DNA from 4 places in the Shewanella cyperi genome. Region 1 is predicted to be linked to each of the others. Evidence: predicted binding sites of a transcription regulator. Region 1 holds the regulator's gene; each other region holds the start of a gene.
What was found. The regulator sigma-54, encoded in region 1, starts transcription at its own class of promoters, with help from an activator protein. The targets are predictions, from matches to a motif close to GTTGGCACGNNNNTNGNNT.
Positions count from the first base shown of each region.

Region 2: a site for sigma-54 is predicted at 1,536-1,554, ahead of JYB84_RS04745 (YggN family protein). Genes of this name have one in related genera too.
Region 3: a site for sigma-54 is predicted at 1,983-2,001, ahead of JYB84_RS11685 (flagellar hook-length control protein FliK). Genes of this name have one in related genera too.
Region 4: a site for sigma-54 is predicted at 1,667-1,685, ahead of JYB84_RS11870 (flagellar assembly protein FlgT). Genes of this name have one in related genera too.

Region 1 covers NZ_CP071501.1:3,450,069-3,454,261, forward strand. Annotated here, with positions in the region: gene lptC (LPS export ABC transporter periplasmic protein LptC) at 1-287, shown strand, start outside; gene lptA (lipopolysaccharide transport periplasmic protein LptA) at 274-828, shown strand; gene lptB (LPS export ABC transporter ATP-binding protein) at 825-1,556, shown strand; gene JYB84_RS15340 (RNA polymerase factor sigma-54) at 1,670-3,151, shown strand; gene hpf (ribosome hibernation promoting factor) at 3,181-3,468, shown strand; gene ptsN (PTS IIA-like nitrogen regulatory protein PtsN) at 3,472-3,915, shown strand; gene rapZ (RNase adapter RapZ) at 3,912-4,193, shown strand, end outside.
Region 2 covers NZ_CP071501.1:1,113,192-1,117,384, forward strand. Annotated here, with positions in the region: gene trmB (tRNA (guanosine(46)-N7)-methyltransferase TrmB) at 1-93, shown strand, start outside; gene JYB84_RS04735 (50S ribosome-binding protein YggL) at 161-487, shown strand; gene glsB (glutaminase B) at 491-1,420, shown strand; gene JYB84_RS04745 (YggN family protein) at 1,597-2,400, shown strand; gene JYB84_RS04750 (LysR family transcriptional regulator) at 2,822-3,763, shown strand.
Region 3 covers NZ_CP071501.1:2,688,620-2,692,812, reverse strand. Annotated here, with positions in the region: gene fliH (flagellar assembly protein FliH) at 1-198, shown strand, start outside; gene fliI (flagellar protein export ATPase FliI) at 167-1,507, shown strand; gene fliJ (flagellar export protein FliJ) at 1,511-1,948, shown strand; gene JYB84_RS11685 (flagellar hook-length control protein FliK) at 2,091-3,719, shown strand; gene fliL (flagellar basal body-associated protein FliL) at 3,783-4,193, shown strand, end outside.
Region 4 covers NZ_CP071501.1:2,723,611-2,727,803, forward strand. Annotated here, with positions in the region: gene JYB84_RS11855 (flagella synthesis protein FlgN) at 1-387, shown strand, start outside; gene JYB84_RS11860 (LPP20 family lipoprotein) at 451-903, opposite strand; gene JYB84_RS11865 (FlgO family outer membrane protein) at 900-1,532, opposite strand; gene JYB84_RS11870 (flagellar assembly protein FlgT) at 1,758-2,891, shown strand; tRNA gene JYB84_RS11875 (tRNA-Arg) at 2,947-3,022, shown strand.

The DNA.
Region 1 (4,193 bases):
CCCAATGGCGTCTGTCTGCCAGTCGCGGCAAGCTCAGCAAAAACAGCGGCAAGGTGGTACTGGAACAGGATGTGCAAATCCAGGCAATCAGCCAACAGGAACCGCTGCAAAATCTATCCACCAGCTATCTGGAGCTGGATTTGAACACTATGATAATGACTTCGAACAGGCCAATTTTGGTCTTCGGCAAAGGATTCAATGTCACCGGCCAGGGCCTGTATGCCGATCTCAATGCCCAGGAAGTCAAACTGCTCAGTCAGGTAAAAGGAAGCTATGAACCCAAGTAAAACCCTGCTGGCACTGGCACTGTGCCTGTGCAGCACCATGGCCACAGCCAAAAACAACGACCTGCTGCAGGAATTGAAAATTGCTGCCGCCACCCAATTTGCCGACATCAAGAACAAGCGGGTGGTCTATGGTGGGCCGGTACTGCTGACCCAGGGCAGCCTGAAGATCACCGCTCAGGAACTCAGTGCCTATACCGATGAAGCCTCAGGACAAAGGGTATTGGTGGCCAAGGGCAAGCCCGCCACCTACAGTCAGACCCTGGATGACGGCCGCCAGGCCAGCGCCAGTGCCAATGAGATCAGCTACAACATGGACAATCGCACCATGACGCTCACGGGCAATGCCAAAATTGAACAGGATGGCAGCCAGGTCAACGCCGACAAAATCATTTATGACATTGAAAAGCAGCAACTGAAGGCCGACAGCAGCCAAAAAGGCGATGAACGGGTGATCACCATCATCAAGCCGGAAAACTATCAGGAACAGTTGGCTCCCAAGCCCGAAGAACAAGAGCAGGATAAGGAGCCGGTTCGCCAATGACGGAACTGATCCTTAAGGCCAGCAATCTGGCCAAAAGCTACAAAAACCGCACCGTGGTCAAGGACGTCAGTCTCAGCGTGCGCACCGGCCAGGTGGTCGGTCTGCTGGGCCCCAATGGCGCCGGCAAAACCACCACCTTCTACATGGTGGTGGGGCTGGTGAAAAGTGACAAGGGCAGCATCCATATCAACGAAGATGACCTGACCCTGGACCCCATGCATCTGAGGGCTCGCAAGGGCATAGGCTACCTGCCCCAGGAAGCAAGCATTTTCCGTAAGCTGTCCGTGCACGACAACATCATGGCGGTACTGCAAACCCGCAAGGATCTGGACCAGGATCAGCGTGAAGAGGAACTGGAGCAGCTGCTGGAAGAGTTCCACATCACCCATATCCGCGACAACATGGGCATGTCTTTGTCCGGTGGTGAGCGGCGCCGGGTCGAAATCGCCCGTGCTCTGGCCGCCAATCCGCGCTTTATTCTGCTCGATGAACCCTTCGCCGGTGTCGACCCCATTTCGGTCATAGACATCAAGAAAATAATTGAGCAGCTCAAGAGTCGCGGCCTCGGCATATTAATCACGGATCACAACGTCAGAGAAACCCTTGATGTCTGTGAAAAAGCCTACATAGTCAGCCATGGCAACCTCATCGCCGAAGGCACCCCTGCCGAGATTCTGGACAATCAGCAGGTGCGGGCGGTGTACTTGGGTGAGCAATTCAGGCTATAGTTAAATTTAGCCTGATCTCTATCTCATTAAGGAAGAGTGCAACTGGCCAGCAGTTCACAAAACTGATAGAAAACAGCTTTCTGATAACAATAACAGTCAAGGATCCGCAGTAGATGAAAGCGTCACTCCAGCTCAAGCTGGGCCAACAACTGACCATGACGCCGCAATTGCAACAGGCCATCAGGCTGTTGCAACTTTCTTCACTTGAACTGCAACAGGAAATTCAACAAGCGCTGGATTCCAACCCTTTGTTGGAGCTGGACGATGACCAATTCGACAGCCAGGAGCGCAGCGATTCAGATCACAGGGAGCAGGACGACTTCTCCGAGCCCGTCACGGCCAGCAGTAACGATGACAGCTCCACCCTGGAAACCTCCGACGCCCTGACCCAGCAGTCCATGCCCGATGAATTGCCCATGGATACCACCTGGGACGAAGTGTTCACCGCCGCCCCTGCTTCCGGCAGCGGCTCCATGATGCGCGATGATGATATGCCCTTCCAGGGAGAGACCAGCGACGGGCTTTATGAACACCTGGAATGGCAAAAGAACCTCACCCCTTTCTCAGACACCGACATGGCCATAGCCACCGCCATCATAGACGCCATAGATGAACGCGGTTACCTGACCCAGACCACGGAAGACATACTCGAAGCCATGGGCGACGATGAAGTGGAGCTGGACGAAGTGGAAGCCGTGCTCAAGCGCATCCAGCACTTCGACCCCATAGGGGTGGCCGCAAGGGACCTCAGTGAATGCCTGCTGATCCAGCTGGCCCACTTTGCCGCCGATACGCCACACCTGGAAAACGCCAAACTGCTGATCCGCGACCATCTGGATCTGATTGCCGCCAGGGACTTCCGCACCCTGATGCGCAAAACCCGTCTGAAGGAAGATGAGCTGCGTGAAGCCATAGTGCTGATCCAGAGCCTCAATCCCCGTCCGGGTGAACAGGTCACGTCCGGCAAGGACGAGTACGTTATCCCCGACGTCTCTGTGAGCAAGAAAAATGGCCGCTGGGTGGTGGAACTCAATCCCGATTGCATGCCCAAGCTCAACGTCAATCAGCATTACGCCGCCATGGCCCGCACCAGTCGCAGTCAGGCTGACAGCCAGTTTATCCGTGGCCATTTGCAGGAAGCCAAGTGGTTTATCAAGAGCCTGGAGAGCCGCAACGACACCCTGCTCAAGGTGGCCAATTGCATAGTGCAGTTCCAGCAAGGTTTCTTTGAGTACGGTGAAGAAGCCATGAAGCCCATGGTGCTGAACGACATAGCCGAAGCGGTGGAAATGCATGAGTCCACCATTTCCAGGGTGACCACCCAAAAGTACATGCATACCCCGCGGGGTATTTTCGAATTGAAGTATTTCTTCTCCAGCCATGTCAGTACGGAAGACGGTGGAGAATGCTCGTCTACGGCCATCCGCGCCTTTATCAAGAAACTGGTGGCTGCAGAAAATCAGAAGAAACCATTGAGCGACAGCAAAATGGCGGAACTTCTGGCGGAACAGGGAATCAACGTTGCTAGACGTACCATTGCAAAGTACCGTGAAGCAATGCTGATCCCGCCGTCAAACCAGCGTAAAAGCTTATAACTCACTGTAAAAACTGGAGGAAAGTGTCTATGCAAATCAATCTGACTGGGCACCATATCGAAATTACAGATTCACTGCGTAACTATGTAGAGAGCAAATTTACCAAGCTTGAACGCCACTTCGAACAGATCAATAATGTGCACGTTGTGCTCAATGTTCAAAAAATGCAGCAGATTGCAGAAGCCAAGCTGCACCTCAATGGTGGTGAAGTGTTTGCCACGTCTGAGCATGAAGACATGTACGCCGCCATCGACGCTCTGATTGATAAATTGGATCGTCAGGTCATCAAACACAAAGAGAAACTGACTAAGCACTAAAAGATGGAACTGAGTACCATCCTGAGGCCGGAGTGCACCACCTGTGCCACTCCGGGCAGTAAGAAAAAGGTACTGGAACTGATCAGCGATATCGCCAGCGCCCAGTACCCCACCCTCTCTTCTCAAGAGATCTTCGAAAGCCTATTGGCCCGAGAAAAAATGGGAAGCACAGGCATAGGCAATGGTATTGCCATCCCCCATGGCCGCTTGAACAGCATAGAGACCCCGATCGCCGTGCTGGTCAAATGTGAAGAGGCCATCAGTTTTGACGCCATAGACAAACAGCCGGTTGACATACTGTTTGCCCTACTGGTGCCATCGGACCAATGCCAGCAGCACCTGAGCACACTCGCCGCCATGGCAGAAAAGCTCAACGACAAGCAAATCCTCAAGCAACTGCGCAAAAGCCAGGATGACGCTGAACTCTATCAGGTGATCACCGGATGAAACTGGTCATAGTCTCAGGTCGATCGGGCTCGGGCAAAACCGTTGCCCTGAGGGTCTTGGAAGACCTGGGCTATTACTGCGTCGACAACCTGCCACTGCCACTGATTGGGCCCTTGCTGGCGCAACTGAAAAGCAGCAATGAACTGGTGGCCATCAGCGTCGATGTCCGCAACCTGCCGGAACAGCACAAGGTGTTGGAACAACAGTTGGCCGCCCTGCCTGCAGGCACGGAGCTGATCAGCCTGTTTCTCAATGCCAGCGACAAGGTGCTGCTCAAG
Region 2 (4,193 bases), 1.8 Mb from region 1:
CGCCCCGATTATCGTCCCCTGACCAAGTTTGAGGCCCGCGGTCATCGCCTGGGTCACGGCGTCTGGGATCTGATGTTCGAAAAGCAGGATTGAATTCCGTCCGGGCAACCGGGCAAAAACCGCCGCGCCGCGGCACCATAACCAAGAAGAGGAAATCACAATGGCCAAGAATCGCAGCCGCCGCTTGCGCAAGAAACTGCGTGTGGATGAGTTCCAGGAACTGGGCTTTGACATCAGCTGGGAGTTTGATGCCAAGGTTGCCGAAGCCGATATCGACACCATAGTGGACAAGTTCATCGACGACGTTATCGAGGCGCGTAAGTTGGGCTTCCACGGTGGCGGTCACCGCGAGTGGGAAGGCATTATTGCTACTCAAACCCTGGGTAAGTGCACCGAGGAAGACAGAGCTGCGGTCAAGGCGTTCTGGGCAAACCAGAGCGTTGCCAATGTCGAAGTAAGCGATCTGTACGACATTTGGTGGGGCTAAATCGTGACCGAGCAGTTGTCGCTTGAACCAGGCTTGCTCGACGAGATAGTCCAACAAACCCGGCCGCTGCTCGGCAAGGGCAAGGTGGCGGATTATATTCCGGCCCTTGCCGACGTCGATCCCAACAAGCTTGGGATCGCCGTCACCTCCATCGACGGCACTACAGTCGGTGCCGGAGATTACCTGGAACCCTTCTCGGTTCAGAGTATTTCCAAAGTATTCAGTCTCACCAATGCCCTGATGCTCTATGAAGAGCAGGAGATCTGGAGCAGGGTGGGCAAAGAGCCCTCGGGCCATTCCTTCAATTCCCTGGTACAGGTGGAACTGGAGCGCGGTATTCCCCGCAACCCCTTTATCAATGCCGGTGCCCTGGTGATAGCCGACATGCTGCAAAGCCGCCTGGGGGCGCCCAAGCAGCGGATGTTGGAAGTGGTGCGCATGATGAGTGGCAACAACGGCATCTGCTATGACAAGCAGGTTGCCGATTCTGAATATCAGCACAGTGCCCGCAACGCCGCCATCGCCTATCTGATGAAATCCTTCGGCAATTTCCACAATGATGTGGATGCAGTGCTGCGCAATTATTTCCATTACTGCGCCCTTAAAATGAGCTGTGCCGACTTGTCCCGGGCCATGCTGTACCTGGCCAACCGGGGCCAAACCCTCAGCGGTCAGCAACTGGTCAGCGCCACCCAAACCCGCCAGCTCAACGCCCTGCTGGCCACCTCGGGGCTTTACGATGGCGCCGGCGAATTTGCCTACCGGGTTGGCATGCCGGGTAAGAGTGGCGTCGGTGGCGGCATTATCGCCGTGATCCCCGGTCTCCTGTCCGTCTGTGTCTGGTCCCCTGAGCTGGATGGCCATGGCAATTCCCTGGCCGGTACCGCCCTGCTCGAGCGCCTGTGTCAGGCATTGGGGCGCTCCATCTTCTGATCCTGCTGCCAACGCCTTGGTGAAAATCACCACTTAGTGGTGGTCAGACTCACCAAGGCTGTCATTTCTCATCGATAAAATCCGCATGAATGCAATAAAATCAATTGGATATAATTTTGGCACGCTCCGTGCTTTATCCAAACCATCGAAATCGACAATCACAGGATGGAACGCAAATGAAATTACCTTCAATGCTCACAGGGATAGCCCTCGCCACCATGATCTGTAGCACTGCACCTGTTATGGCCCATGAAGATCACCAGGAATGCAATGTCAGCCTGAATTACGATCTGACCATGGAGCCGAAAAAGATGGTGTTCAGCAGCAAGGGTAAGGAACAGTACCGCATCGAGCCGGGCAGGCTGTTTGTCGATGGTGAAGAAGTCAGCCTCAACAGCAAGCAAAAAGCGCTGCTTGAGCAGTATTCCGATGGTTTGGCCAAGCAAGTTCCCGAGTTCGTAACCTTGGTGACCGAGGCCGTGTCTTTGGCCAGTCAAGCGGTGAGCATGGCGCTGACTCCGCTGCTGGGTGATGACACAGGTGCCAAGGTGGACGAGCTGGTGGCCAATCTGCAAAAGCGTATGGACAAGGTCATGTACCGTAACGGTGACAGCTACTATGTGGGCGCCACCGAAGACTCCATGGATGAAGTATTCAACGAAGAGTTTGAGCAGGAAATCGAGCAGATGGTACAGAACTCTGTGGGTACCCTGATGATCAACCTGGGTAGCCAGATCCTCTCTGCTGACGGCGGCAGCTTCGAAGAGAAGATGGAGAATTTCGGTAAGAAGATGGAATCCATTGGCGACGATATTGAAAAGCAAATGGAAGCCCAGGCCGAGGTGATTGAGGCCCGAGCCGACAAGATGTGTGAAAACTTTGAAGAGTTGCTGGTGTTGGAAAACCGCGTCCGGGAAGAAATTCCTGAACTCAGGGATTACCCCCTGGCACAGCGTGAGCAAGTCGAGTTGCGTGAATAAACCGGGAGTGATTGAAGGTCCCCCAACCCGCTAAACCCAATGAAGTGTTTCCTTTGAACTTAGGCTGAAAAGTCTTTTGCCCCGGATCCCCTCCGGGGCTTTTTTTATTCGCTTTTTAGCCGGTTGCGCCGGGGCGGCTTAAGCCCATTTCGTGGCTTTTATAGGCCGGATTTGCCCAGGCTACCCAGGCAGTTATGACAGTAAGATGGCAGCTCGCTGGAGTCGCGGTCAGATAATTTGTTATACTTCTAAAAAATAACAAAAAATCCGGTAAAAATACCGGTGCTCCGGACTCTACCTCAGTGTGTGTTTTTGGTATATCTTCTTGAATATCATCGATATGGTATCCGTTTTTTTGCTGTGACAGCGTCCAGGCGATTAACGGCCAATAGCCAGTCGAAAACAGTTTAAGGCCAGCTTAATGTTAGAACTGTTAGAACCTATCGCCATTTTTACCCACGTAGCCCGTGCCGGTAGCTTCAGTGCTGCTGCCCGGCGTTTGGGGATTTCCAAGTCCAAGGTCAGTACCCAGGTAGCGGATCTGGAGCATAAGCTCGGGGTGCAGCTTATTCAGCGCACCACCCGCAGTCTCAGTCTCACGGAAGCAGGTCATTTGCTGTACGTGCAGGGGGAGGAATTGCTGCGCGACGCCGATCAGGCGGTGGCCAGTGTCCATAACCTCAATGATGCCACCCGCGGCGTGCTCAAGGTGGGGATTTCCCAATCCTTCGGCACCATGCACATCATTCCCGCATTACCTGAGTTTATGGCTCGTCATCCCGAGCTGGAACTGCAGGTGAGCCTGCTCGATCATAAGGTTGACGTGGTCAGCGAAGGCCTGGATTTGTTGCTCACCATGTCCGAACAATTGCCCCTGGGCATGGTGGCCCGCCCCCTGATGAAGTGCCAGTTCATGTTGCTGGCATCACCCGACTATATTGCCCGCCACGGCGAGCCGTCCAAGCCGGAGCAGCTGGTGGATCACAACTGCCTGGTGTACCACGGTGAGTGGCATGAGCACAGCGTTTGGCAGTTCAAGCGTGGCGATGATTATTGCGAGATAGGGGTTTCCGGTAACTTCCGGGTCGACAATGCGCCGGCGCTCAAGTCGGCGGCCGTCAGCGGCCTGGGCGTGGTCTATCTGGCCAGCTATCTGGTGGAAGGCGAAATAGAAAAGGGCACCCTGGTACCTTTGCTGCGGGATTGGCAATTGACCCATCACCTGCCGCTGCAGGCCGTATATCCAAGGCGCAAGCATCTGGCCCCCAAGGTCAGTGCCTTTATTGATTTCATTAAGAATCATATAGGTACGCCACCCTATTGGGACAAGCCCTACGCTGAGCTTTATGCCGAGCGACGTTGAAAGCTGGAAACTTTGTTCTGATTTAAGAACTATACTTTGGATTAGGTTTGCCTGTTTTGCTTAAGTATTTATAAATCAGCTGCTTAATGGTTTGCAGGTGATTAAATAAACAAGGCTAATTAAGGCGTTTCTAATCGGGTTGCTCAGGTCGGAGTTGCACCTTGTTCTTAAATTAATACAATGGGCGTCAGTTGATTCGGGATGATCTGAGTCCGTAGCCGGCCTGGGAATGACCCCTTCCATGTTGGATGCGCAGATCCGCTGATAGCAGTCCTGAGTCAATGCCGGTGAGAGCTGATGAACTAATTTCATTAACCATGGCTCCACTGGCCTTGAAACCATCATCCTAGTTTTTGGTTTACCCCGGCCTCACCGCTGGGGTGATTTTTTTTCGGGGTTTGAAAGCTCAAGCGCCATCAGTTCAGCAGGT
Region 3 (4,193 bases), 760 kb from region 1:
ATTGAACAAAGAATGGCTGCCGTGTTTGAAGGTCTGGAGCAGCAGACCGGTATTTTGAAGCAGCAGCTGGCAAATCATGAGCAGCATTCGGAACAAGCCGAGCAAACGCTTGCCGCGGCTGAAGAGGACCAAGCCGGGGTGCAGACCTCGGAACCGGGAGACGATGATGTCAGCTCGCAGCCAACACCTGCTCCATAACCTGACGCAATACACCCAGGGTATTGCCCCTTTCAGACCCGTAGCCTCCGGCCAACTGGTACGCGTAGTCGGCTTGACCCTGGAGGCCAGCGGTTGCCGTGCTCCAGTCGGCAGCTTGTGCGCCATCGAGACCATGCAGGGCGAACTGGTGGCCGAGGTCATAGGTTTTGACGACGAACTCCTGTACCTGATGCCCATAGATGAACTCAGGGGCGTGCTTCCCGGAGCCCGGGTTATCCCCTTGGGTGAACAGAGTGGCCTTAATGTCGGCATGTCGCTGCTGGGGCGGGTGCTGGACGGCAGTGGCCAGCCACTCGATGGTCTGGGACCGCTGAATACAGATCAAAAAGCCTCCCGCCACAGTCCTGCCATGAATCCTCTGGCCAGAAGGCCCATTCATGAACCCCTGGATGTGGGGGTGCGCGCCATCAATGCCATGCTCACCGTGGGTAAAGGTCAGCGTATGGGCCTGTTCGCCGGTTCGGGGGTGGGTAAGTCGGTGTTGCTTGGCATGATGACCCGGGGGACCACCGCCGACATTATTGTGGTAGGGCTGGTGGGCGAACGTGGCCGCGAAGTAAAAGAATTCATTGAGGAGATCCTCGGTCCCGAAGGCCGGGCCCGCTCCGTGGTGGTGGCGGCACCTGCCGATACCTCGCCCCTGATGCGTCTGCGGGCCTGTGAAACCTCGACCCGTATTGCCGAGTATTTCCGTGATTTGGGCTACGACGTGCTGCTGTTGATGGACAGCCTGACCCGTTATGCCCAGGCCCAGCGTGAAATTGCCTTGGCCGTGGGCGAGCCGCCCGCAACCAAGGGGTATCCGCCGTCGGTGTTTGCCAAGTTGCCCAGGTTGGTGGAACGCGCCGGTAACGGTGGTCCGGGGCAGGGCTCTATTACCGCTTTTTATACCGTGCTGACCGAGGGGGACGACCAACAGGATCCCATTGCCGACGCCAGCCGGGCGATTCTCGACGGTCACATAGTGCTTTCCCGGGCCCTTGCCGATTCGGGGCATTACCCTGCCATTGACATCGAAGCCTCCATCAGCCGGGTGGCGCCCATGGTGATTTCCGATCTGCATCTGGAGTGCATGCGTAAAGTTAAACAGGTGTATTCCCTGTACCAGCAAAATAAAGATCTGATTTCCATCGGGGCTTACGCCCAGGGCAGCGATCCCCGCATCGACAATGCCATTCGACTGCAGCCGGTGATGAACGCTTTTTTGCGCCAGACCATGCGTGATGCCATTTCCTTTGCTGACAGCGAACTGATGCTGACCCAGCTTGCCGCCCAGTGCAAGGTGTAATCCATGGCCGCCCGGGATCCACTGCTGACCGTGCTCAAACTCGCCTCCGAAGCAGAAGAGCAGGCGGCCTTGCGGCTTAAGGCTGCCCAGCTAGAAGCCCAGAAACGCAAGCAGCAGCTTGATGCCCTCAATCAGTATCGGCTGGACTATATGCAACAGCTGACCGGGCAGCAGGGCAAACAGATCAGTGCCAACTACTACCAGCAGTTTCACAAGTTCATCCAACAGATCGATCAGGCCATCAGCCAACAGTTACGCACCGTTGCCAGTGCCAACACCCAGGTGCAGCATCGGCAGCAACATTGGCTGGAAAAGCAGCAAAAGCGCAAGGCCGTGGAACTGCTGCTTGAGCACAAGGCGCAAAAGCGCGAGCGGGCAGAGGCCAAGCGCGAGCAAAAGCTTGCCGATGAGTTCGCCATTCAACAATTTATCCGCCGCTGAACAATTTATCCGTCACTGAAAGATATTTAGTATTTTTGGTTCGATTTTTGCTTAATCCCATTAAGGTATAAGCGCCAGTCATAATGCCGACGGCCGACTGGGACCCGGGCTGCGCTTTGGCGCAGCAGGTGAGGAGAACGCAATGCAACAAATGAGCAATGTGCTGCTGGGTGGTGGAGCCAAGGTGCAGGCCACAGCGGGAAAAGACAGCGTCGACAGCAATGAAAACGGTGATTTTTCAGCGTTTTTCGACAAGGCAACCGCCGGTGGCGAAGCACAGGAAACGGTCAGGGTTGAGCGTGCCAACCCCGGCGATAAGTCAGATGAACTTGACGCCAAAACGTCAGCCGACAATGAAGATAACGTCGCCCTGGTCTTCGCGCAAATTCAGTACTCCAGCATTATTCAGGAGCCGCAAAGTCAATCCGGGGTGACAGACTTTGCCGTCGATCTTGCCGCTGACGTTGCCGCCGTCGTTCCTGATGGAGACAGTTTGCCGCAGGATCTGGCCCTGCTTCCCAAATTGATTGATGGTGAGCCGGCTTCCGGCACCATATCGCCGTTGCAGGCCATGGACAGGTTAATGTCTGAACTGGAGTCGGGTAATCCGGAAATCCTCACCGAGTTGGCTGAGCTGCTTGATGTCGATCCCAAGATGTTGCAGCAAATGGCACCCGAAGAGTTGCAGCAATGGCTGAACCAAAAATTCAAAGACCCCTCCGCTATGGCCCAGTTGCAGCAGTTGATGGGCTCCCAGGGAATCAGCGACAGTCGTTTGGTCGATGGCGTAGATAGCCGGGGAGATGCGCTAAACATATCCAAAGGCCAGCAATTGGCCCCTGGATGGGGTGCGGGCAAGACTCCAGGTGCGGAAAGAGACCATATATTGCCGATTAAACAGCAGATCACCGGCAATGCTGACGGACAGGAGATCCCTGATGCCACACCTGTGGAGCCCCTGGCAAAAGACGCCAAGGTGGAGCAGGGACAACAGAACCTGGCCGAATTTAAGTTGCAGCCGGTGGTGGTGCCACAGGCTCAGGTTAATCCCGCAGCGCCAAACGCCGCTCAGGGCGTTTCGCCAACTGTCAATCCATTGGCGGCTGAGCCGCTGGGTTCCATGTCCGATGGGTTGGCTATGCCGGTGGCCGATGCAGCGAAACAATTGGCCAACAGTGAACTCATTCTGGTGGAAGGAAAAGAGCCCCAGGTGCAGCTGAAAGCGCAGGACACGTTATTGTTTACTGGCATTAATGGCGAGGGGCACAAGGACATCCAGGCCTTGTCACAGCACAGCCGAACCGAGATGCCACAGTTGCAGCTGTCATTACGACAGGGCATGGAGCAGAGCCAGAACATGCATGACATGATCCAGCGTTTTGCTCCCATGATGAAGCAGCAATTGGTCACCATGGTCAGCCAGGGGATCCAACAGGCGGAAATCCGTCTTGACCCGCCGGAGCTGGGGCAAATGATGGTGCGCATTCAGGTGCAGGGGCAGGAAACCCAGGTGCAATTCCACGTCACCCAGTCACAGACCCGGGATGTGATGGAGCAGGCACTGCCAAGACTCAGGGAAATGCTGGCCGAGCAGGGCATGCAGCTGACCGATGGTCAGGTGTCCCAGGGCGGTGGTGGCCGAGACTTCGGCAGTCGCGAAGGCAGCGGTGGCGCATCCCAGGAATCCATGGATGAAAAAGCAGCAGAAGAAACTTTGTTAAGCGTAAATCAGACAACAAGTTACGGCTCGGGTATAGATTATTACGCTTAACGAGGTAACCTATAGGCAATCGCAAGCATCGGGGTTGTCATTGGCAAGGACAAAGGCGGATACATGGCTGAAGAAGAAGATCTGAAACTGGAAGAAACGCAGCAGCCCAAAAAGCGCAACAAGTTATTGTTGTTTGGCATAGGTGGTGGTGTAGTACTGCTGCTGATTGTGCTGGGATTGTGGTTTTTCCTGTCTGGGGATGATGAGAGTGCCGGAGAGTCCGTAGCAACAGACACCACAGAAATGAGTACCAGTGCTGATCCTGCCACCAAGAGCGAAGCTTACTATGTGGGGATGCCGCGCCCGTTTCTGTTCAACCTGCCCGGTGCCAATCGTACCCGCTTGGTGGAAATCAAGGTGCAGTTGATGGTGCGTGGTTCGGAAGATGATGTTCTGGTCCGAAAGCACATTCCTTTGATTGAGGATGCCCTGCTGACCACCTTCAGCGGCGCCGACGAGCAGAAAATGACGACC
Region 4 (4,193 bases), 730 kb from region 1:
CTGCTTGATGGCCTGATGCAACTGATCACCGACGAAAAGCAGGCACTGATCCAACAAGCGGCAGAAGAGCTGTTGCGCTTAAGCGGCACCAAGGCCGAGTTACTGCAGGCCCTTCAGCACAACGACAAGCAACTGGAAGCCCATCCGGATCGGGCGCAGCTCAGTCAGGATGCAGAACTCAAGGCCAGGGTCGAGGACGCCAAAGAGCGTCTGGCACAGTGCCAACAGCTCAATGAACTCAATGGCCAACTGATAGAGCACAACCTCGCCAGCCTCAACCGCCTGGCCCAGGCACTGCAGGTCAGCCGCAATGCCAGTTCCCTGACCTATAACGACAAGGGCAAGACCTCGACCATCTCCACCCTGGGCAATGATTTCAGCGCTTAAACGGTCTTCCAGATAACACAAAACCCGGCCATGGCCGGGTTTATTGTCAGCAAGTCAGTTCCCCTAGAAATAGGTGACGTCTTTCACCTTCTGCGGCCTGTGGGTCTGCTGATACAGGGCCCATACCAAGGCAAAATCCAGTTCCAGCTCGGTGACGTAGTGATCACCTGTGGGGTAACTCTTGACCACCCGGGCGCCGCGGATCACCCCGGAGACGCTGGCCTTGACCTTGTCATCGGCCACCATCCAGTCGTTGACACTGGTGCCGGCACTGATGTTCTGGCCATAAACCTGCTCGGCCAACTCCCGATAGGCGGCAATCTTGGAGGCCTGCATCGCCAGCAATACCTTCTGGGATTGCTCCTTGGCCGGTTGACTGTCCAGGGGCGCGTAGCCTATGGCGGTAATTTTGGGGAAGCTTTCCGGCGCTTCGGTTTCCCACTGTACATAGCGATCGCGGCCGGCGCAGCCGCCCAGAGCCAATGCCGCCACTAGGCACAGCATCAAATGTTTCATGGTCTGTCTCCCAATACCTTTACCTTGTCCTCGCCACGCTGCTCATAGCGATACAGCAGACCATCGCGGGACACCACTTTTTCCGATTGTGCCAGGTAGCCGGTCAATTGTGCCGGAGCCACAAAGGCTTGTGATGCCGCCACCACCCGCTTGTTTCCTGTGTCAACGATTCGGCTGTTCAGCACCAGGCCGTCTTTGGCCAGGCTCATGCTGGACACCAGCACATGGGCCACATCGATATTCTGCCCCAACTGTTGCCAGTCGCGGCTGAGCAACAAGTCGCCCTGGGCCGTTACCCGCACCGCCTCTCCAAGATTCAAATCCACCACGTTGAAATAACGGGCATGGAGGGCAGCCATCAAACCTTGCTGCAACTGTTGGGCCAATTCATTACTGCCGCGAAAATCCGCCACGGAAACCGGGGTCGCCACCAGCAGGGGCTGCTCGGGCAACAGGCCATCGTTTTGCTGCAGCAGCTCGTTGACCATCTGCTGCGCCAATACATTGACCTGGCCTCGGGTCGGATAGCCCTCGGCTTGGTAAAGAGATTCTCTGGGCAGGGATTCGGCCAAACCGGCCATGGGCGTCAGCAGCGCCAGCACTGTGGCAATAATTAGGCTTTTATTCATTTCCAACCACCTGATAATGAGGGAAAATTTGCTGTCGAACTCCTGTCCGATGCCATGTCCCCCGACTGGGGATAGTCTCTTATCGGCCCGGGGCGGCAAAACTTGACCCCGCTTAGTTGCCGCAATGCAATTATTCAGGCACGCATCTTGCTTTAGTTCAGGTCGAAGGTGAGCGGACGCCGGTGTCCGCCGCCAAACCTGTTTACTCCGGGAGGATATTCGCCCATGCGTACCCTATTGCTGCTGCTGGCCCTGGTGTCCGGCCCCGGCGTCGCCCAATGGCAGCAGGCCACGGGCGAAGCCATCATAGTTGACGGCGATGTCGCCAAGGCCCGTGAACAAGCCGTGGCCCAGGCCATCAGCTATGCCGGACTTGCCAGTGGTGCCAGCTTTAATGCCGAGCAACAGGTGGTCAATGGCCGCCTGACCCAGAATACCCTGACCCTGGCACAAATGCTGATGACCAACCGCATCGAGCTTATCAGCGAAGAGATCCGCCACAACAAGCTGACGGTCAAACTGCAGCTTGAACTCCTGGATGATGTCGAGCCCAACTGCGCCAAGGGCCAGCTCAAGGCCGCCATCTTTCTGCCCCAGGCGCAGATCCGCGACCGCGCCCAGCTGCGCCACGGCCAGTTGACCCAATTGCCCGCCGCCATTTCCCGTCGGCTGGGGGCGCAATTGGAACGCACTTCCAGCACCGGCTTTATTCATCTGGCCGCCGACAAGGTGCTGGCCATGGGCAGTGGCGGCAATCGTTTGCCGTCCTGGCTTGCCGACAGCAGCGACAGCCAATATGTGCTGCTGCCCGAGCTGATGGACGTAGCCACCGAACCTGCCGAATCCTCCATGCTGGGGCTGTGGCACAGCGATCCACTGCGCCAGTTCCGTTTGCGGCTGACCCTGTACCACGGCATCAGCGGCGAAGTGATCTGGCAGAACGAACTGGACACCTCGGCGCCCTGGGAATTTGAGTTGCAGGCCAGCGTCGACCCCGACAGCGACCGCTTCTGGCGCTCCGCCTATGGCCGCGGCATAGACAAGCTGCTGGCCGACGCCGGCCGCGCCATGGATGAGGCGCTGATGTGTCGCCCCGTACTCGGCCAGGTGGTGGCCCGCGAAGGCGAAACCCTGATCATCAACCTCGGCCGCCGCCATGGCCTGAAAAATGGCGATGAGCTGCAGCTGGTCTTGACCCACAATATCGGCGACCGCCTGTCGCGGATGCGTACCCTTGCCAATAATTCACATACAAACATCAAGATAGAGCAAGTGACCGAAGACAGTGCCATTGCGGTGCTCAAGGGCCAGCAGGCGACCTTGAATATTCAGCTCAACGACATAGCGATTAAGATTTAAGCAATTAAAATTCAAGACTTTTAATCGGAGCCAAAACCAGTATAATCAGCTGCGTCTCCCTATAGCTCAACAGGATAGAGCAGTCGCCTCCTAAGCGACCGATCGGGGTTCGAGTCCCTGTGGGGAGACCAGTCACTTCTGCTTGTGACTGCTTGCACAAGTTTCAAGCTTTTCTTTCAGTTCCTCTTTTTCTGCCAATTTTTGTGTTTCTGTTGCCGCGACAGTATCTGTATTGATCGGCTGTGCCGCCTATGTGCCGCCACCACCGTGGCAATATCTTGCTTCAACTGCAACTTCCGGCATCTGATGCCATTAATCACCTGCCGTGGGCCTTCGCACTGCTACTCCAGTGACACGGCATGAATATGTCCCTATAGCCTCCCCTCGCCATCCATGGCTCGGACGGTCACTGGCGCAGCAGTGCAAGCTCAGGGTGTTCCACTCCAGCTGTGGACTTATCATCCAAGAGCCCGAATGAAAGCAAATGCCAGACTGTTGCACCGATTCCCCCTTTGGAGCCGCCGAGGATGTTGGGCAAGAAACGGCAACAACCGAGGCAGGAAGCCGAGGTAGCGACAGTCGAGCATGGAGGCGAGTCTGTCGCGTTGGCCGTTTCGCCCATAAATCCGAGGGGCCTTCGGCTCCGATCGGGGGCATCCTTTGGGTTGCAAGGGGCTTTGGATGAGCAAAGCCCCTTGCCCGGGTGTGGGTTGGAGACCCACGACTTTGTGCCGCTGGCAAAGCGGCAATCTCTTGAGGTGATGCAGCATCCACCTTTTAATGCAATTAATCACCTGCGGTGGGCCTTCGCACTGCTACCCCAGTAACACGCCGTGAATCCATCCCTGGAGGCTCAACGGCGACGTCCTGTCGCCGATGGTCACTGGTGCAGCAGTGCAAGCTAAAGGTGTTCCACTCCGACATTGCTCAACCGTCCAGCACCGATAAAGAGCAAATAACCAAGCTCACATCTAAAGCCAACACATTCCGCCAAACCAGCCTGGCATCCAAGATATGAAAGAAAGGATTTTCATGCTTAAACAGCATGCCAGCACATATCTTATGATCCCGCACAAGTTTTTGTAATAAATGGCAAATATCCTACAGACGACGAATAAGAGCTGTGGTAAGTTCGGATTAATTGAAGCACATGTATCATACAATCAAAACTTTACAGAACGCAGGAAACTTGTAGTCCAAATTCAAGGATGGTGGCGTGCCTGAAGGGCAAGCGATAGTACAGTTTCTGTCACTTAGCAGGAGCTGAAGGACTTCTGGCCCGCTAAGCAGATCGATAACTTA